DNA from 2 places in the Streptomyces sp. NPDC111516 genome. Region 2 is predicted to be linked to the other one. Evidence: riboswitches for the same ligand, from Rfam matches in the RefSeq annotation. Region 2 holds a riboswitch; the other holds the start of a gene.
The links. A riboswitch is a leader RNA that binds a small molecule or an ion and turns the genes downstream of it on or off. The one in region 2 is predicted to bind S-adenosylmethionine.
Positions count from the first base shown of each region.

Region 1: another riboswitch for S-adenosylmethionine. It lies ahead of thrC (threonine synthase); the one in region 2 lies ahead of ACZ7L9_RS01825 (aminotransferase class V-fold PLP-dependent enzyme).

Region 1 covers NZ_JBVKBV010000006.1:186,706-193,820, forward strand. The annotation lists gene groL (chaperonin GroEL) at 1-877, opposite strand, end outside; gene ACZ7L9_RS14855 (cold-shock protein) at 1,211-1,417, opposite strand; gene ACZ7L9_RS14860 (MoaD/ThiS family protein) at 1,840-2,118, opposite strand; gene thrC (threonine synthase) at 2,149-3,450, opposite strand; SAM riboswitch class I at 3,468-3,594, opposite strand; gene ACZ7L9_RS14870 (glucosyl-3-phosphoglycerate synthase) at 3,748-4,698, shown strand; gene ACZ7L9_RS14875 (alpha,alpha-trehalose-phosphate synthase (UDP-forming)) at 4,761-6,152, shown strand; gene otsB (trehalose-phosphatase) at 6,158-7,036, opposite strand; gene ACZ7L9_RS14885 (DUF3263 domain-containing protein) at 7,103-7,115, opposite strand, start outside.
Region 2 covers NZ_JBVKBV010000001.1:386,293-393,407, forward strand. The annotation lists gene ACZ7L9_RS01800 (C40 family peptidase) at 1-149, opposite strand, end outside; gene ACZ7L9_RS01805 (NYN domain-containing protein) at 444-1,805, opposite strand; gene ACZ7L9_RS01810 (hypothetical protein) at 1,843-2,085, opposite strand; gene ACZ7L9_RS01815 (rhomboid family intramembrane serine protease) at 2,247-2,999, shown strand; gene ACZ7L9_RS01820 (Lrp/AsnC family transcriptional regulator) at 2,996-3,277, shown strand; gene ACZ7L9_RS01825 (aminotransferase class V-fold PLP-dependent enzyme) at 3,358-4,734, opposite strand; SAM riboswitch class IV at 4,910-5,027, opposite strand; gene trpD (anthranilate phosphoribosyltransferase) at 5,248-6,312, opposite strand; gene qcrB (cytochrome bc1 complex cytochrome b subunit) at 6,437-7,115, opposite strand, start outside.

The DNA of each region.
Region 1 (7,115 bases), on a different contig from region 2:
GGATGGCGATGTCGCCGAGCATGGCCTTGCGGCGGTCACCGAAGCCCGGGGCCTTGACGGCAACGGACTTGAAGGTGCCACGGATCTTGTTGACGACCAGGGTCGACAGGGCCTCGCCCTCGACGTCCTCGGCGATGATCAGCAGCGGCTTGCCGGACTGCATGACCTTCTCCAGCAGCGGAAGGAGGTCCTTCACGTTGCTGACCTTGGAGTTCACGATCAGGATGTACGGGTCGTCGAGCGACGACTCCATGCGCTCCATGTCCGTGGCGAAGTACGCCGAGATGTAGCCCTTGTCGAAGCGCATACCCTCGGTGAGCTCCAGCTCCAGACCGAAGGTCTGGGACTCCTCGACGGTGATGACGCCTTCCTTGCCGACCTTGTCCATGGCCTCGGCGATGAGCTCGCCGATCTGGGTGTCGGCGGCGGAGATGGAGGCGGTCGAAGCGATCTGCTCCTTGGTCTCCACGTCCTTGGCCTGCTCCAGGAGGGCGGCGGAGACGGCCTCGACGGCCTTCTCGATGCCCCGCTTGAGGGCCATCGGGTTGGCACCCGCGGCGACGTTGCGCAGGCCCTCGCGGACGAGAGCCTGGGCGAGAACGGTGGCGGTGGTCGTACCGTCGCCGGCGACGTCGTCCGTCTTCTTGGCGACCTCCTTGACCAGCTCCGCACCGATCTTCTCGTACGGGTCCTCCAGCTCGATCTCCTTGGCGATGGACACACCATCGTTGGTGATCGTGGGGGCGCCCCACTTCTTCTCAAGGACGACGTTGCGACCCTTGGGGCCAAGGGTGACCTTGACGGCGTCGGCGAGCTGGTTCATGCCGCGCTCGAGACCGCGCCGGGCCTCCTCGTCGAACGCGATGATCTTGGCCATGTGAAGTGGTCCTCCCGGACAGGGGTGGATTGCTCCGGACCGAGTGGCGCCCGCGACGGACGGCCTGCCTGACCGGTGGTTCCTTGCCCCACCGGACCTGCGGGCCTCACCGGCCCGGTCCAAGTTCTGTCACTCTCACCTGGAGAGTGCTAACGCCAATGATTAGCACTCGACCCCGGAGAGTGCAAGCGCCTTCGACGCGTCCGCCTCGGGATGTGGACAGCGACGACCGCCCTCGGACGGCCCCGGACGACACGGACGCACGGAGGGCCCGTACCCCAGGGGTACGGGCCCTCCGTGCGTGAGTAGTGTCGTTGGCCGACCGCGTCGAGCTCAGCCGACGGCGAGCTTGACCATGTCCGCCTGCGGCCCCTTCTGGCCCTGCGAGATCTCGAATTCAACTCGCTGACCCTCTTCGAGGGTGCGGTACCCGTCCATCTGGATCGCGCTGTAGTGGACGAAAACATCCGCACCACCGTCGACCGCGATGAAGCCGTACCCCTTCTCCGCGTTGAACCACTTGACGGTGCCCTGAGCCATGCCTAACTCCCCTATTACTGGCCCTTGCACAGGACCGCACTTCGCGGACCCGGGTCAGAACTCACCCTCCGACAGGAGAGGGTGCGTGCGCCGGAACGCGTCGACCGCGGCCGAATGTATCTGCCCAACTGCCCTCTGCAACAGGTCAATCGGACGAGAATTCTGGGCAGCACCGAACGCCCGAATATGAGGAATTCATACGGTTCCAGGGCAAGTCGGGCCGGGCAAAGGCGACTTATGGCGCAAGGGGATCGAGCACTTTGGCTGCTTCTTGTCGCGGCCGGGCGCATTCTCATATGCGGGCGGCACGGGCAGCTGGAGGGACTTCCCACACTGTACCGCGCTCAACCATGCAGAATTGCCCCCTCCGTTTCTCTCGCGGAGGGGGCAATTCCGGTGACGCGGTGAAGCCGGACGGGGGATCAGCAGCCGCCCGCGACCGCCGGGATGATCGAGATGCCGGCACCGTCCGGCGTGGCCGTCTCCAGGCCGCCCTCGAAGCGCACGTCGTCGTCGTTGACGTACACGTTCACGAAGCGGCGCAGCTTGCCCTGGTCGTCGAGGACGCGTGCGGCGATGCCCGGGTGGTTCTGCTCCAGGGACGCGATGACCTGGGAGAGGGTCGAGCCCTCGGCCGGGACCTCGGCCTGGCCGCCCGTGTAGGTGCGGAGGATGGTGGGGATACGGACCTTGACGCTCATGGTGGGTGCCCTTCCTGGAGTCTCGGGTGGTCAGCTGGTGGCGAGTCCGGCGGCGCGGAACGCGTCCAGGCTCGGGCGGATCGTGGCGGTCGCCTGCGAGGTGGCGGCCACCGCGTCCAGGGTCTTGAGGCCGTCACCCGTGTTGAGGACGACGGTGGTCAGCGCCGGGTCGATCAGACCGGCCTCGATCAGCTTCTTCGTGACGCCGACCGTCACGCCGCCCGCCGTCTCCGCGAAGATGCCCTCGGTGCGGGCGAGGAGCTTGATCGCGTCGACGACCTGCTCGTCGTCGACGTCCTCGACCGCGCCGCCGGTGCGGCGGGCGATGTCCAGGACGTACGGGCCGTCGGCCGGGTTGCCGATCGCCAGGGACTTGGCGATGGTGTTCGGCTTCTGGGGCCGTACGACGTCGTGACCGGCCTTGAAGGCGGTGGAGACCGGGGAGCAGCCCTCTGCCTGGGCGCCGAAGATCTTGTACGGCTTGTCCTCGACCAGGCCCAGCTTGATCAGCTCCTGGAGACCCTTGTCGATCTTCGTGAGCTGCGAGCCGGACGCGACCGGGATGACGATCTGGTCGGGCAGCCGCCAGCCGAGCTGCTCGCAGATCTCGTACGCCAGGGTCTTGGAGCCCTCGCCGTAGTAGGGGCGCAGGTTGACGTTGACGAAGCCCCAGCCCTCGCCGAGCGGGTCGCCGATGAGCTCCGAGCAGAAGCGGTTGACGTCGTCGTAGTTGCCCTCGATGCCGACCAGTTCACCGCCGTACACCGCGGCCATGACGACCTTGCCCTGCTCCAGGTCGTGCGGGATGAACACGCAGGAGCGGAAACCGGCGCGGGCGGCGGCGGCGCCCACCGCGCCGGCGAGGTTGCCGGTGGAGGAGCAGGAGAGGGTGGTGAAACCGAAGGCGCGGGCGGCCTCGACGGCGATGGCGACGACGCGGTCCTTGAAGGAGTGCGTCGGGTTGCCGGAGTCGTCCTTGACGTACAGACCGCCGGTGACACCGAGCTCACGGGCGAGGTTGTCGGCCTTGACCAGCTTGGTGAAGCCGGGGTTGATGTTGGGCTTGTCCGCGACATCGGCGGGGACCGGCAGCAGCGGCGCGTAACGCCAGATGTTGTCGGGTCCGGCCTCGATGCGCTTCTTCAGCTCGTCGGGGGAGCCGCTCGGCAGGTCGTACGCCACTTCGAGCGGCCCGAAACAGGACGCACAGGCGAAAATGGGACCGAGTTCGAAACGCTCGCCGCACTCGCGGCAGGAAAGCGCCGCGGCGGGGCCCAGATCGACAACCTCGGCGGAAGAGTCGGTGCTTACTGCAACAGTCTGCGCAGCCATGGAGGCGAGGCCCTTTCTCCTCATCTTCCTCGCGGCGCATTTCGCCACGAGACGGAATTGGCACCTTCCCCACCTGACCTCGCGGTCGGCAGGAGGGTTGCCGGGACTTCAACGGGCCGTTCCCTCAGTCCCTCTGGATGAGCGCTATGGCGCTGGATCTCCGATCCAGGCGTTTATTGGCGGACCGACCCCGACATGCGACGGCCGTCCGCGTTGTTCAAGACTGTAACCGAAGCTCCGGACGGTTGAGATAGTCGTCCGAACCGCGAGATGGATCACATGCAGGGAGTATCGACCGTGCTGGAAGAGGTCGAAAGCTGGCTGGCCAGGCGTTCCTGGTCGGCCGCCGACCGCCCGCTGGACCGGCTCCTCGCCGCCAAGGCCCGGGACCCGCGTCGCGGGAGCGTGAGTGTCGTGCTGCCCGCGCTGGACGAAGAGGCGACGGTCGGTGCGATCGTCGCGACGATCCGGCGCGAGCTGATGGAGAAGGTCCAGCTGGTCGACGAACTCGTGGTGATCGATTCCGGTTCCACGGACGCCACCGCGAAGGTGGCCCGGGAGGCCGGCGCACGAGTGGTGCACCGGGACGACATACTCCCCCGGATACCCGCCGTGCCCGGCAAGGGCGAGGTGCTCTGGCGGTCGCTCCTGGTGACCGGCGGGGACATCGTCTGCTTCGTGGACGCCGACCTGAAGGAATTCTCGGCCGACTTCGTCTCCGGCATCGTCGGCCCGCTGCTGACCGATCCGGACGTCCGGTTCGTCAAGGCGATGTACGACCGCCCGCTCGGTGACACAGCAGGTCAGGGCGGTCGCGTCACCGAGCTGGTGGCCCGTCCGCTGCTCAATCTGCACTGGCCGCAGCTGGCCGGCTTCGTCCAGCCGCTGGGCGGCGAGTACGCCGTACGCCGCTCCCTCCTCGAACAGCTGCCCTTCCCCGTGGGGTACGGAGTGGAGCTGGGCCTCCTGGTCGACGCGCTGCACACCGTGGGTCTGGACGCGCTGGCCCAGGTCGACGTGGGGGTGCGCAGGCACCGCCACCAGGACGGGCAGGCGCTCGGCCGGATGGCGGCGGCGATCTACCGGACCGCGCAACTCCGGCTGTCCCGCGGGCACCTGGTACGGCCTTCGCTCACCCAGTTCGAGCGCGGCGAGGACGGTTTCGTACCGCGCACCCATGCGGTGGACACCGAGGAGCGGCCTCCGATGCGTGAGATCGAGGAGTACGTTTCGCGCCGCGCGGCCTGACGTGGCCCGACTTCGCACGTTTGCACGTTTGGGCGGTCCGTGATCTGGCTAGATTCCGCAATATGGTCTCCGAGCACGAAGCCCAGTCCGCCGCCCAGGTCCTCGTCGCGTCCAATCGCGGCCCGGTGTCGTACACGCTGGGCACGGACGGATCACTCGACGCGAAGCGGGGCGGCGGCGGGCTCGTCTCCGGGCTGAGCGCCGTCAAGGAAAAGCTGTGGGTGTGCGCCGCGCTCGGTGACGGGGACCGGGAGGCGGTCCGGCGCGGGGTCGGTGAGCCCGGCGTACGGATGCTCGACATCGACGCGGCCGTCCACGCGGACGCGTACAACGGCATCGCGAATTCGGTGCTCTGGTTCGTCCACCACATGCTGTACCAGACCCCGCTGGAGCCGGTCTTCGACGCCGAGTTCCGGCGGCTGTGGGCGTCGTTCGAGACGTACAACCGGGCCTTCGCCGAGGCGCTCGCCGAGGAGGCGGGCCCCGGGGCGGCGGTGCTGGTTCAGGACTACCACCTGGCGCTGGTGCCCGGCATGCTCCGCGGCCTCCGCCCCGACCTGCGGATCGGCCACTTCTCGCACACCCCGTGGGCGCCCGTCGACTACTTCCGCCTGCTCCCCGACGACATCGCCGAGCAGCTGCTGCACGGCATCCTGGGCGCCGACCGGGCGGCCTTCCTGACCCGGCGCTGGGCGGATGCCTTCATCGGCTGCTGCACGGAGCTCCTGGGCGGCACCGGGCGGACCAGGATCGGGGTGCACGGGCTCGGGGCGGACGCCGACTTCCTGCGCCGCCGCGCGCACGAGGCGGACGTGGACGAGCGGATGGCGGCGCTGCGGGAGCAGATCGGCCCCGGGCGCAGGACGATCGTACGAGTGGACCGGACGGAACTGTCCAAGAACATCGTGCGCGGGCTGCTCGCCTACCGCACGCTCCTCGAGGAGCGGCCCGAATGGCGCGAGCGCGTCGTCCACGTCGCCTTCGCGTACCCCTCGCGGCAGGACCTGGCGGTGTACCGCGACTACACGGCCGAGGTGCGGCAGGTCGCCGACGACATCAACGCCGCGTACGGCACGGCGGGCTGGACGCCGGTCGTGCTCCACGTCAAGGACGACTTCGCCCGCTCGCTCGCCGCGTACCGGCTGGCCGACGTGGCGCTCGTCAACCCGATCCGCGACGGCATGAACCTGGTCGCCAAGGAGGTCCCTGTGGTCTCCGACCACGGCTGCGCGCTGGTGCTGTCGCGGGAGGCGGGGGCGTACGAGGAGCTGGGCAGCGACGCGGTCGTGGTGAACCCGTACGACGTGTCCGCGACGGCCGCGGCGCTGCACGAGGCGCTCACCATGGCGGACGACGAACGGGCGGCGCGCACGGAACGGCTGGCCGCGGCGGCGGTGGCGCTCCCGCCGCAGCAGTGGTTCCTCGATCAGCTGGACGCGCTGCGGCGGGAGTGAGCCGGTCAGATCCGTTCGGCCAGGGCCGCCAGGAAGCCGACAACGGCTCCGGGGCCGTTCAGCAGCAGATCCGCGCGTTCGGCCAGCTCGGGCACTTCCGCGCTGCCGCTGCAGACCAGGAGGCCGGGGATGCCGTCGGGGCCCTCGGCGCGGAGCTTCTCCACCGCGGCGTACGCGGCGAGGTCGCCCAGGTCGTCGCCCGCGTACAGGACGGACTCGGCGTCGGTCTCCCGCACGTACTGTGCGAGCGCCACGCCCTTGTCCATGCCCGGCGGGCGCAACTCCAGGACCAGGCGGCCCGGTTCGACGATCAGCCCGTGCCGGGCGGCGAGCTCGCCGAGGGGTTCGCGCAGGGCGTCGAACGCGGCCTGCGGGTCGGCGGCGCGGCGGGTGTGGACGGCGAGCGCCTGGCCCTTCTCCTCGATCCAGGCGCCGTGCCATGCGTCGAACCGGTCGAGCACGCCCGGGAGTTCGGCGCGGACCGCGGCGACGCCGGGGTGCGGGGCGGGGGTGCGGACGGTGCCGGACACGGCGTCCCAGCGTTCGGTGCCGTAGTGGCCGAGGACGACGAGGTGGTCCAGTCCCCGCACTCCGGCGAAGCCGCCGTGCCGGACCGCGACGCCCGCCGGGCGGCCGGTGATCACGGCGATGGACGCCACTTTCGGGGCGAGCGCGACGAGCGCGTCGACGGCTCCGGGGTGGGCGCGGGCCTGCTCCGGGTCCGGGACGATGTCGGCGAGGGTCCCGTCGAAGTCGACCGCGATGACGGCGCGGTCGGGGCGCGCGAGGATCGCGGCGAGGGCTTCTCGGCCGGGTGGGGTGGTGGGGGCGGGGAACTCGGACGGGGTTTCGCTCGGCGTGGGTGCGTGCGGGTTGCTGCCCATGGGGCGAGCCTATAGCGGGGCGCGGCGCCGGGGTGCCCTGTGGGCGTTCCCGGGGCGGAGTCCCGGTCAGCGCCGCCCC
Region 2 (7,115 bases):
TTCTCGACCTTCGCCTTGACCTCGCTCTTGGAGGGCTTGGGGTCGGCGTGGGCTGCCTGGGAGGTCAGAGCGACGGCTGCGGCGGCGGTCGCGGTGAGCACGGTCACACGGGCGCGGCTCGGCTGCTTGGGACGACGGTGGGACGCCACGAAGGCGAGCTCCTTCTTCCTCCAGCCGCCTACCGGGCTGTGGGGGACATGAATCCCCGGCTCCGTGCACGTCACGGACTCGGCGGTGCCTTCGCCGTCACCCCGGATGGGTGATCAACCGTGCGAAGGTTCGATGCCCGACCCTAGTGACCAACTTGTGATCAGTTCAAATCCTCGCAAGAAAAATCTCGTCACAGGAGGTACTTCTTTACCCACACCACACGGGGTGTAGCGGCGACTTGACGGTCCGTTCCCCGATTTCCACCGAGTTCCATCGAGTTCCGACAAGCATCACTAGACGCGCGAAAGGCGTTTCAGGAGCAAGACGGACGCAACGGGCCTGGCGCCCGCCTTCGCCACTCCGTCGGCGACTTCACGGTCGGTGGAGACCACGACGACCGGTCGGCCCGGCGGTTCGGCGCGCGCCAGCTGGCGGATGAGCTCATCGGCGGTCACACCGGGCTTGCTGAACAGCACCCGGACCCCGCGCGGCGGTGCGAGCAGTACCGGGGCGGCCAGTTCGGCGCCGTCGAAGACACAGGTCATCTCCGCGCCGGTCTGCGCCGCGAGCACCGCGAGACCACCCAGCAGCCGCAACCGCTGCTTCTCCAGCGGCAGCTGCGGATAGCCGGTCTTGGTGACGTTGTAGCCGTCCACGATCAGATGCGCCTGCGGCAGCGCGAGCAACTGGTCGAGCAGGGCCGGATCGGTCTCCGAAAGCGCCCTGGCCGCAATGTCCTTGGGCGACATCCTGCCGGGCTCGACCGCGTCGACACCGTCCGCGGGGCGGATCGAGGAGGGCGGCAGGGCCAGTTCGCGACGGAGCCCGCCGGCCGCGTCGAGCACCGTGTCCAGCAGCAGCCGCAGCCGCATGTCCTCGACCGAACGGCCCTCCCGGGCCGCTCTGCGACCTGCCTCGACGGCCGCCTCGGCCTCACCGAGCCGCGCCTTGAGCCGACGGGTCTCGCTCTCGGCCGCGGAGACCTGGGCGGCCGCCTCGGACCGCGCGGCGTCGGCCTCGGCCCGGCTGCGGCGCAGTGCGGCCTCGCCGCGCTTGACCTCGTTGACGGCACTGCGCAGTTTGCGCTGGAGGGAATCGGCCTCCTTGCGGGCCGCGTCCAGCTCGCCGCGGAGCCGTTCGGTCCCGCTCTTCGTCTGGGAGCGGGCGTGCGCGAGTTCCTCGCGCAGCCGTTCCAGTTCGCGGCGGCTCTCCTCGTCGGCGCGCTCGGCATCGGCCCGCTGGACCTCCTCGCCGGCGGCGGCGACCAGCTTCACCCAGCCGGCCCGGCGCAGCACATAGGCGGCGGCGGCCACATCGACGGGGTCGGCGGCGGCAGGCGGCGAACCGGCCTCCAGCGCCGCGGTCAGCTCCGGCTGCCGCTCCTTGAGCAGTTCACCGATCCGCTGACGGAACAGCGCGTCGCCCTCCAGGGCGGCCGCCATCGCGTTCCCGGCGAACTTGGCGCGCCGGGTCGGGGTGAAGCGGACGTACTGTCTCAGCTGGGCCGGGAGTTCGGTGACCGTCAGGCCGCCGAACGCGTCCGAGACCAGTGCGACGACCCGTCGCCGTACAGCTTCGGGCAGCGGGCGGTCGAGCGCCTCTGCGGCGTCGCCGGCCGCCTCGGCCGGCTCTGCGCCGCCAGCGGGCTGCTCCACCATCCGTCACCCCAAATTGTCTGTACGCGCGCCTCCGTCAGGAGTCGGCACCCGGCCTGGCCACCAGTTCGATCTGATCCACCGCGTTGCACCAACGGCAGCGCACCGACTCGATGGTCTCACTGACCACCTCGCGCTCCTCGACGGTGGACTCCCCGGCCAGGTCGAGATGGACGTACTCGACGACCTTGGAGGAGCGCGTCACGTCGAAGCGCGTGAGATTTCCGCAGAGCGTGCAACGCCAGCGGGTCCCGTCGGTCGGCTGGGGGACCGTCGTCATCGTGCGTCCTCTTTCGTCGAGCCTCGTGCTGCCTGCTTCAAGGATCTCGCGGTGCGCCGTCGAACTGCGGATGTCCTGCCGTAACCCTACGGCCTCGGTGCGTCCCCCAGACACGGCGAGGCGGTCTGCCCCGTTCCCTCCGCTTGCGTCATGCTCTGTTCATGATCGATCGGCGTGCCGCGGCCGGCAGACTGACCAGTGGGCTTCTACGGACGGTCACCTCGGGCGGACCATCGGTGACACATGCCCTGATCGCCCTGTGCTGTCTGATCTTCCTGATCAGTCCGCTCTCGGGCTTCAACTCGTCCTACGGCACCGCCGACGCCCTGCTCGCCGCCCAGGCCGGGTACTTCGAACGCTGGGGTGTGATCCCGAGCGAGCTGTGGGACGGTTCCGCACGCGCCCTGCTCACCCCGCTCACCGCGCTCTTCGTGCACGGCAGCTGGCTGCACCTGCTCGGCAACATGCTCTTCCTGTACGTGTTCGGGGCGATGACCGAGGAGCGCATGGGCCGTGTCGAGTTCACCTACTTCTACGTCGCCTGCGGCTATCTCGCCCTGGTCGCCTACGCCGCCGCGCACGCCACGTCCGACCAGACGCTCGTCGGGGCGTCGGGGGCGATCTCGGCGGTGCTCGGGGCGTTCCTCTATCTGTTCCCCAGGGCCCGGGTCACCAGCCTGTTCCCGTTCCTCTTCTTCCTGCCGCTGCGCTTCCCCGCCTGGATCGTGCTGATCTTCTGGTTCGCCCTGCAGTGGCTGGCGGTCCGGAGCGCGGGCAGCGGGGGGCCCGGCGTGGCTTATCTGGCCCATGTGGTCGGCTTCGCCCTCGGCTTTCTCTACGCCTGGGGGCGTTACCGGCGTACGGATAGAGTGAAGACTCCAGCCAGGGCCACCGAGGGAGAAAGCCAGCCGTGATCACCGCGATCGTGCTCATCAAAACCAGCGTGGACCGGATTCCCGAGATCGCCGAAGCCATCGCCGCACTGGACAGCGTCAGCGAAGTCTTCTCGGTCACCGGTACGTACGACCTGATCGCCATGGTCCGGGTGGCCAAGCACGACGATCTGGCGGACGTCATCCCCGGCCGGATCAGCAAGATCCCCGGCGTCGAGGCCACCGACACGCATGTGGCCTTCCGTACGTACTCGCAGCATGACCTGGAGGCCGCCTTCGCCATCGGCCTCGACGCGTAGGTACGCCCCCGACCAAGGCGTGACACTTCGGCGGGGGACGGGCTCGGACGCCCGTCCCCCGCCGAAGTGTTACGCGGCCGTCAGAGCTGCGCCGTACCCCGGTCCGGGACGCAGCGGCCGTCCTCCGTGCGGTACTTCCACCGGGCGCCCTCGCTCACCAGCTCCTTGACCGCGCGGACGAAGCGCTCGATGTGTTCGTCCGGCGTACCGGCCCCGAAGCTCACCCGGATCGCGTTCAGAGACCGCTCGCCCGGCTCCGCCTCCGGTGCGCCGCACTCGCCGGCCTCCTGCGGGTCGCTGCCCAGCAGGGTGCGGACCAGCGGGTGTGCGCAGAACAGTCCGTCGCGGACCCCGATGCCGTACTCGGCAGAGAGCGCGGCGGCGAAGTGCGAGCTGTTCCAGCCCTCCACCACGAAGGAGATGACGCCGACCCTCGGGGCGTCGTCGCCGAACAGCGAGAGCACCTTGACCTCGGGGACCTCGGCGAGACCGGTCCGGACCGCGGTGACGAGGTGCTGCTCCCGGGCGACCAGGTTGTCGAAGCCGGCCTCGGTGAGCGCCTTGCAGGCGGAGGCGATGGAGTACACGCCGACGACATTGGGGGAACCGGCCTCGTGGCGGGCGGCGGTGGTGTGCCACTCGACGTCCACACCGCCGTCGCCGCGCCGGGCGACCTTGCGCGAGGCGCCGCCGCCGGCCAGGTACGGCTCGGCGTCCCGCAGCCAGTCGGCCCGGCCCGCGAGCACACCCGAGCCGAACGGCGCGTACAGCTTGTGCCCGGAGAAGGCGACCCAGTCGACGTCCAGCTCGGCGATGTCGACGGGGTGGTGCGGGGCGAGCTGCGCGGCGTCCAGCACGATCCGGGCACCGTGCGCGTGCGCGGCGGCTGCCAGCTCCTTCACCGGCCACAGCTCACCGGTGACGTTGGAGGCACCGGTGACGCAGACCAGCGCCGGGCCGTAGGGTTCACGGTCGGCGAGCGCCCGCTCCAGCGTCTCGACGGCCTGGGCCGGGGTGCGCGGGGCGTTGAGGTAGGTCACCCGGGCGTCGCGCCACGGGAGCAGCGAGGCGTGGTGCTCGGTCTCGTACACGAAGACCTGGCAGTCGGCGGGGATGACGGCGGCCAGCAGGTTGAGGGAGTCGGTGGTCGACCGGGTGAAGATCACCTGGTCCTCCGCGCGGCACCCGAGGAACTCCGCGACCGTCGCGCGGCTGTTCTCGAAGAGGTCCGTGGAGAGCTGCGAGAGGTACCCGGCACCACGGTGGACGCTGCCGTAGTACGGGGCATACGCGGCGACGTCGTCCCAGACGCGCTGCAGGGCCGGGGCGCTGGCGGCGTAGTCGAGAGCGGCGTACGTGACCTCACCACCCGTGACGAGCGGAACCGTTACATCCTTGCCCAGAACCGGCAGGGGGGTACAAAGCGACTGGTCGGCGGCAGCGGTGAAGACAGACATGGCGAACTCCCGTAACAGGCAGGCGAATCGCGTGCGCCGGCGGATACGCGGCAGCGCAGCGAAAAGAGAAAAAGAGGGGTGCGGAGGAGGGCCGAGAGCCCTATCGCATTCGCTTGCTCACAAGAGACTCCCTAGGGACCAGGACCCCGGGGGTTGGCATTCACAGATGCCGAGGGGCCCGCGCTTGCCGCAGACCTCGCTGCCTACGGCCTGGTCTTCACCCGGGGCACCCCGCCACGGACGGAGGGTTGCCGGACAGCGGGCCGGGGCCGTAGTCGCTGTCACTCATGACCTGCGCAGCATCTTGCCATACGCGCGTCGACGCGCAAGGCGCGGTCCAGGATCCGGACCGCGCCCCACGTCACCTTCCCTCAGGTCGCCCGACAAGCTCTCAGGGCCTGTCGGGTGACCTTCGATCGGGGAGCGGACGCCGCGTGGTGCGTGCGATTCCAAGGCGCCGGAAGCGTGCGTGCCACGTCGTGGCCGCCCGATCAGAGGTCACCCGACAGGCTCTCAGGCGTTGCTGACCGCCACCCAGCGCTCCAGCGCCTGCCGGGCCGCCCCCGAGTCGATGGACTCGGCGGCCTTCTCGATCCCGGCGGCGATCTGCTCGTTCAGCGTGCCGTCCGTCGGGTCCAGGGCCACCAGCGCCGCCGCGGAGTTGAGCAGCACGGCCTCCCGTACGGGCCCGTGCTCGCCGGCCAGTACCCGGCGGGCCACATCCGCGTTGTACGAGGGGTCGCCACCGCGGAGCGCCTGTGGCGGCACCAGCTCCAGACCGACGTCGCGCGGGTCGAACGCCTCCTCGCGCACCGATCCGTCCCGGACCACCCAGACCCGCGAGGTCGCGGTCGTCGTCAGCTCGTCCAGGCCGTCGTCACCGCGGACGACCAGCGCGGAATTGCCTCGCTCGGCGAGGACACCGGCGACGATGGGCGCCATCCGCAGGTCGGCGACGCCGATGGCCTGCGAGCGCACCTTCGCCGGGTTGGTGAGCGGCCCCAGGATGTTGAACGTCGTCGGGGCGCCGAGCTCCTTGCGGGCCCTGGCCACGTAGCGCAGAGCCGGGTGGAACTTCACCGCGAAGCAGAGGGTGATGCCCGCTTCCTCGGCGACCTCGACGACCCGCTCCGCGCTGAGCTCCAGGTTGACGCCGAGCTTCTCCAGCACGTCGGAGGAACCGCTCGCCGACGAGGATGCGCGATTGCCGTGCTTGACGACCTTGGCACCGGTACCCGCGATGACGATCGCCGACATCGTGGAGATGTTGACCGTCTTGGCGAGGTCGCCGCCGGTGCCGACGATGTCGACCGTACGACCGGGTACGTGGATGGTGTTGGCGTGCTCGTACATCGCCCGCACCAGGCCGGACACCTCGTCGACCGTCTCGCCCTTGGCACGCAGCGCCACCGCGAAACCGGCGATCTGCACGTCGCTCGCCTCACCGCTCATGATGCGGTCCATCGCCCACGCGGTGTCGTCCGCGGTCAGGTTCTCGCCGCGCAGCAGCGGGTTCAGCAGGCCGGGCCAGGAACGGTCCGCCACGCTGTCGCCGCCGACCGGGGTCACAACGTTCATGGTCCGCTCCTGGGGTCCACAGCCGATAAAAGGGGTCACCCCCACCCTATCGAGGGCCGGGGACAGCGAAGAGCCCCGTCCATCGGATGGACGGGGCTCCTGCTGTGGCGATCAGTTCAGGCGATCAGTGGTGACCGTGGCCGCTGGTGATCTCCTTGTACTCCTCGACGGTGGGCTTGGCGATCTGGTTGTTCTCGCCGTAGTAGCCCTTGCTGAGCCTGGCCCGCAGCTTCTGCAGGGCGGACACCTTGCGCTCGACACCGTTCTTGTCGACCGTCGGGCCGATCTCGGCCGGCTCGTACTGCTCGTGCGCGGTGAGTGTGTGCAGCTGCTCGGGGCCGAGCGGCTCGTGGATCTCGACGAACTCACCGTGCGGCAGGCGCTTGATCAAGCCGGACTCGCGCCCGTGCAGCACCTTCTCCTTGTCGCGGCGCTGGAGGCCGAGGCAGATCCGCCGGGTGGCGATGAACGCGAGGACCGGTCCCACGAAGATGAAGATCCGGACGAACCAGGAGATGGCGTTCAGCGACAGGTGGAAGTGCGTGGCCCACAGGTCGTTGCCACCGCCGACGAAGACGATGAAGTACTCGGTGATCCAGGCGACGCCGAAGGCCGTCCGGGTCGGGGCGTTGCGCGGGCGGTCCAGGATGTGGTGCTCGCGCTTGTCCCCGGTGACCCAGGACTCGATGAACGGGTAGACCGCGATGATCGCGAGAACCAGTCCGAAGGCCATCAGCGGGATGAACACACCCAGGACGAGCGTGTGACCCCAGAGGTTGATCTCCCAGCCAGGCATCACTCGG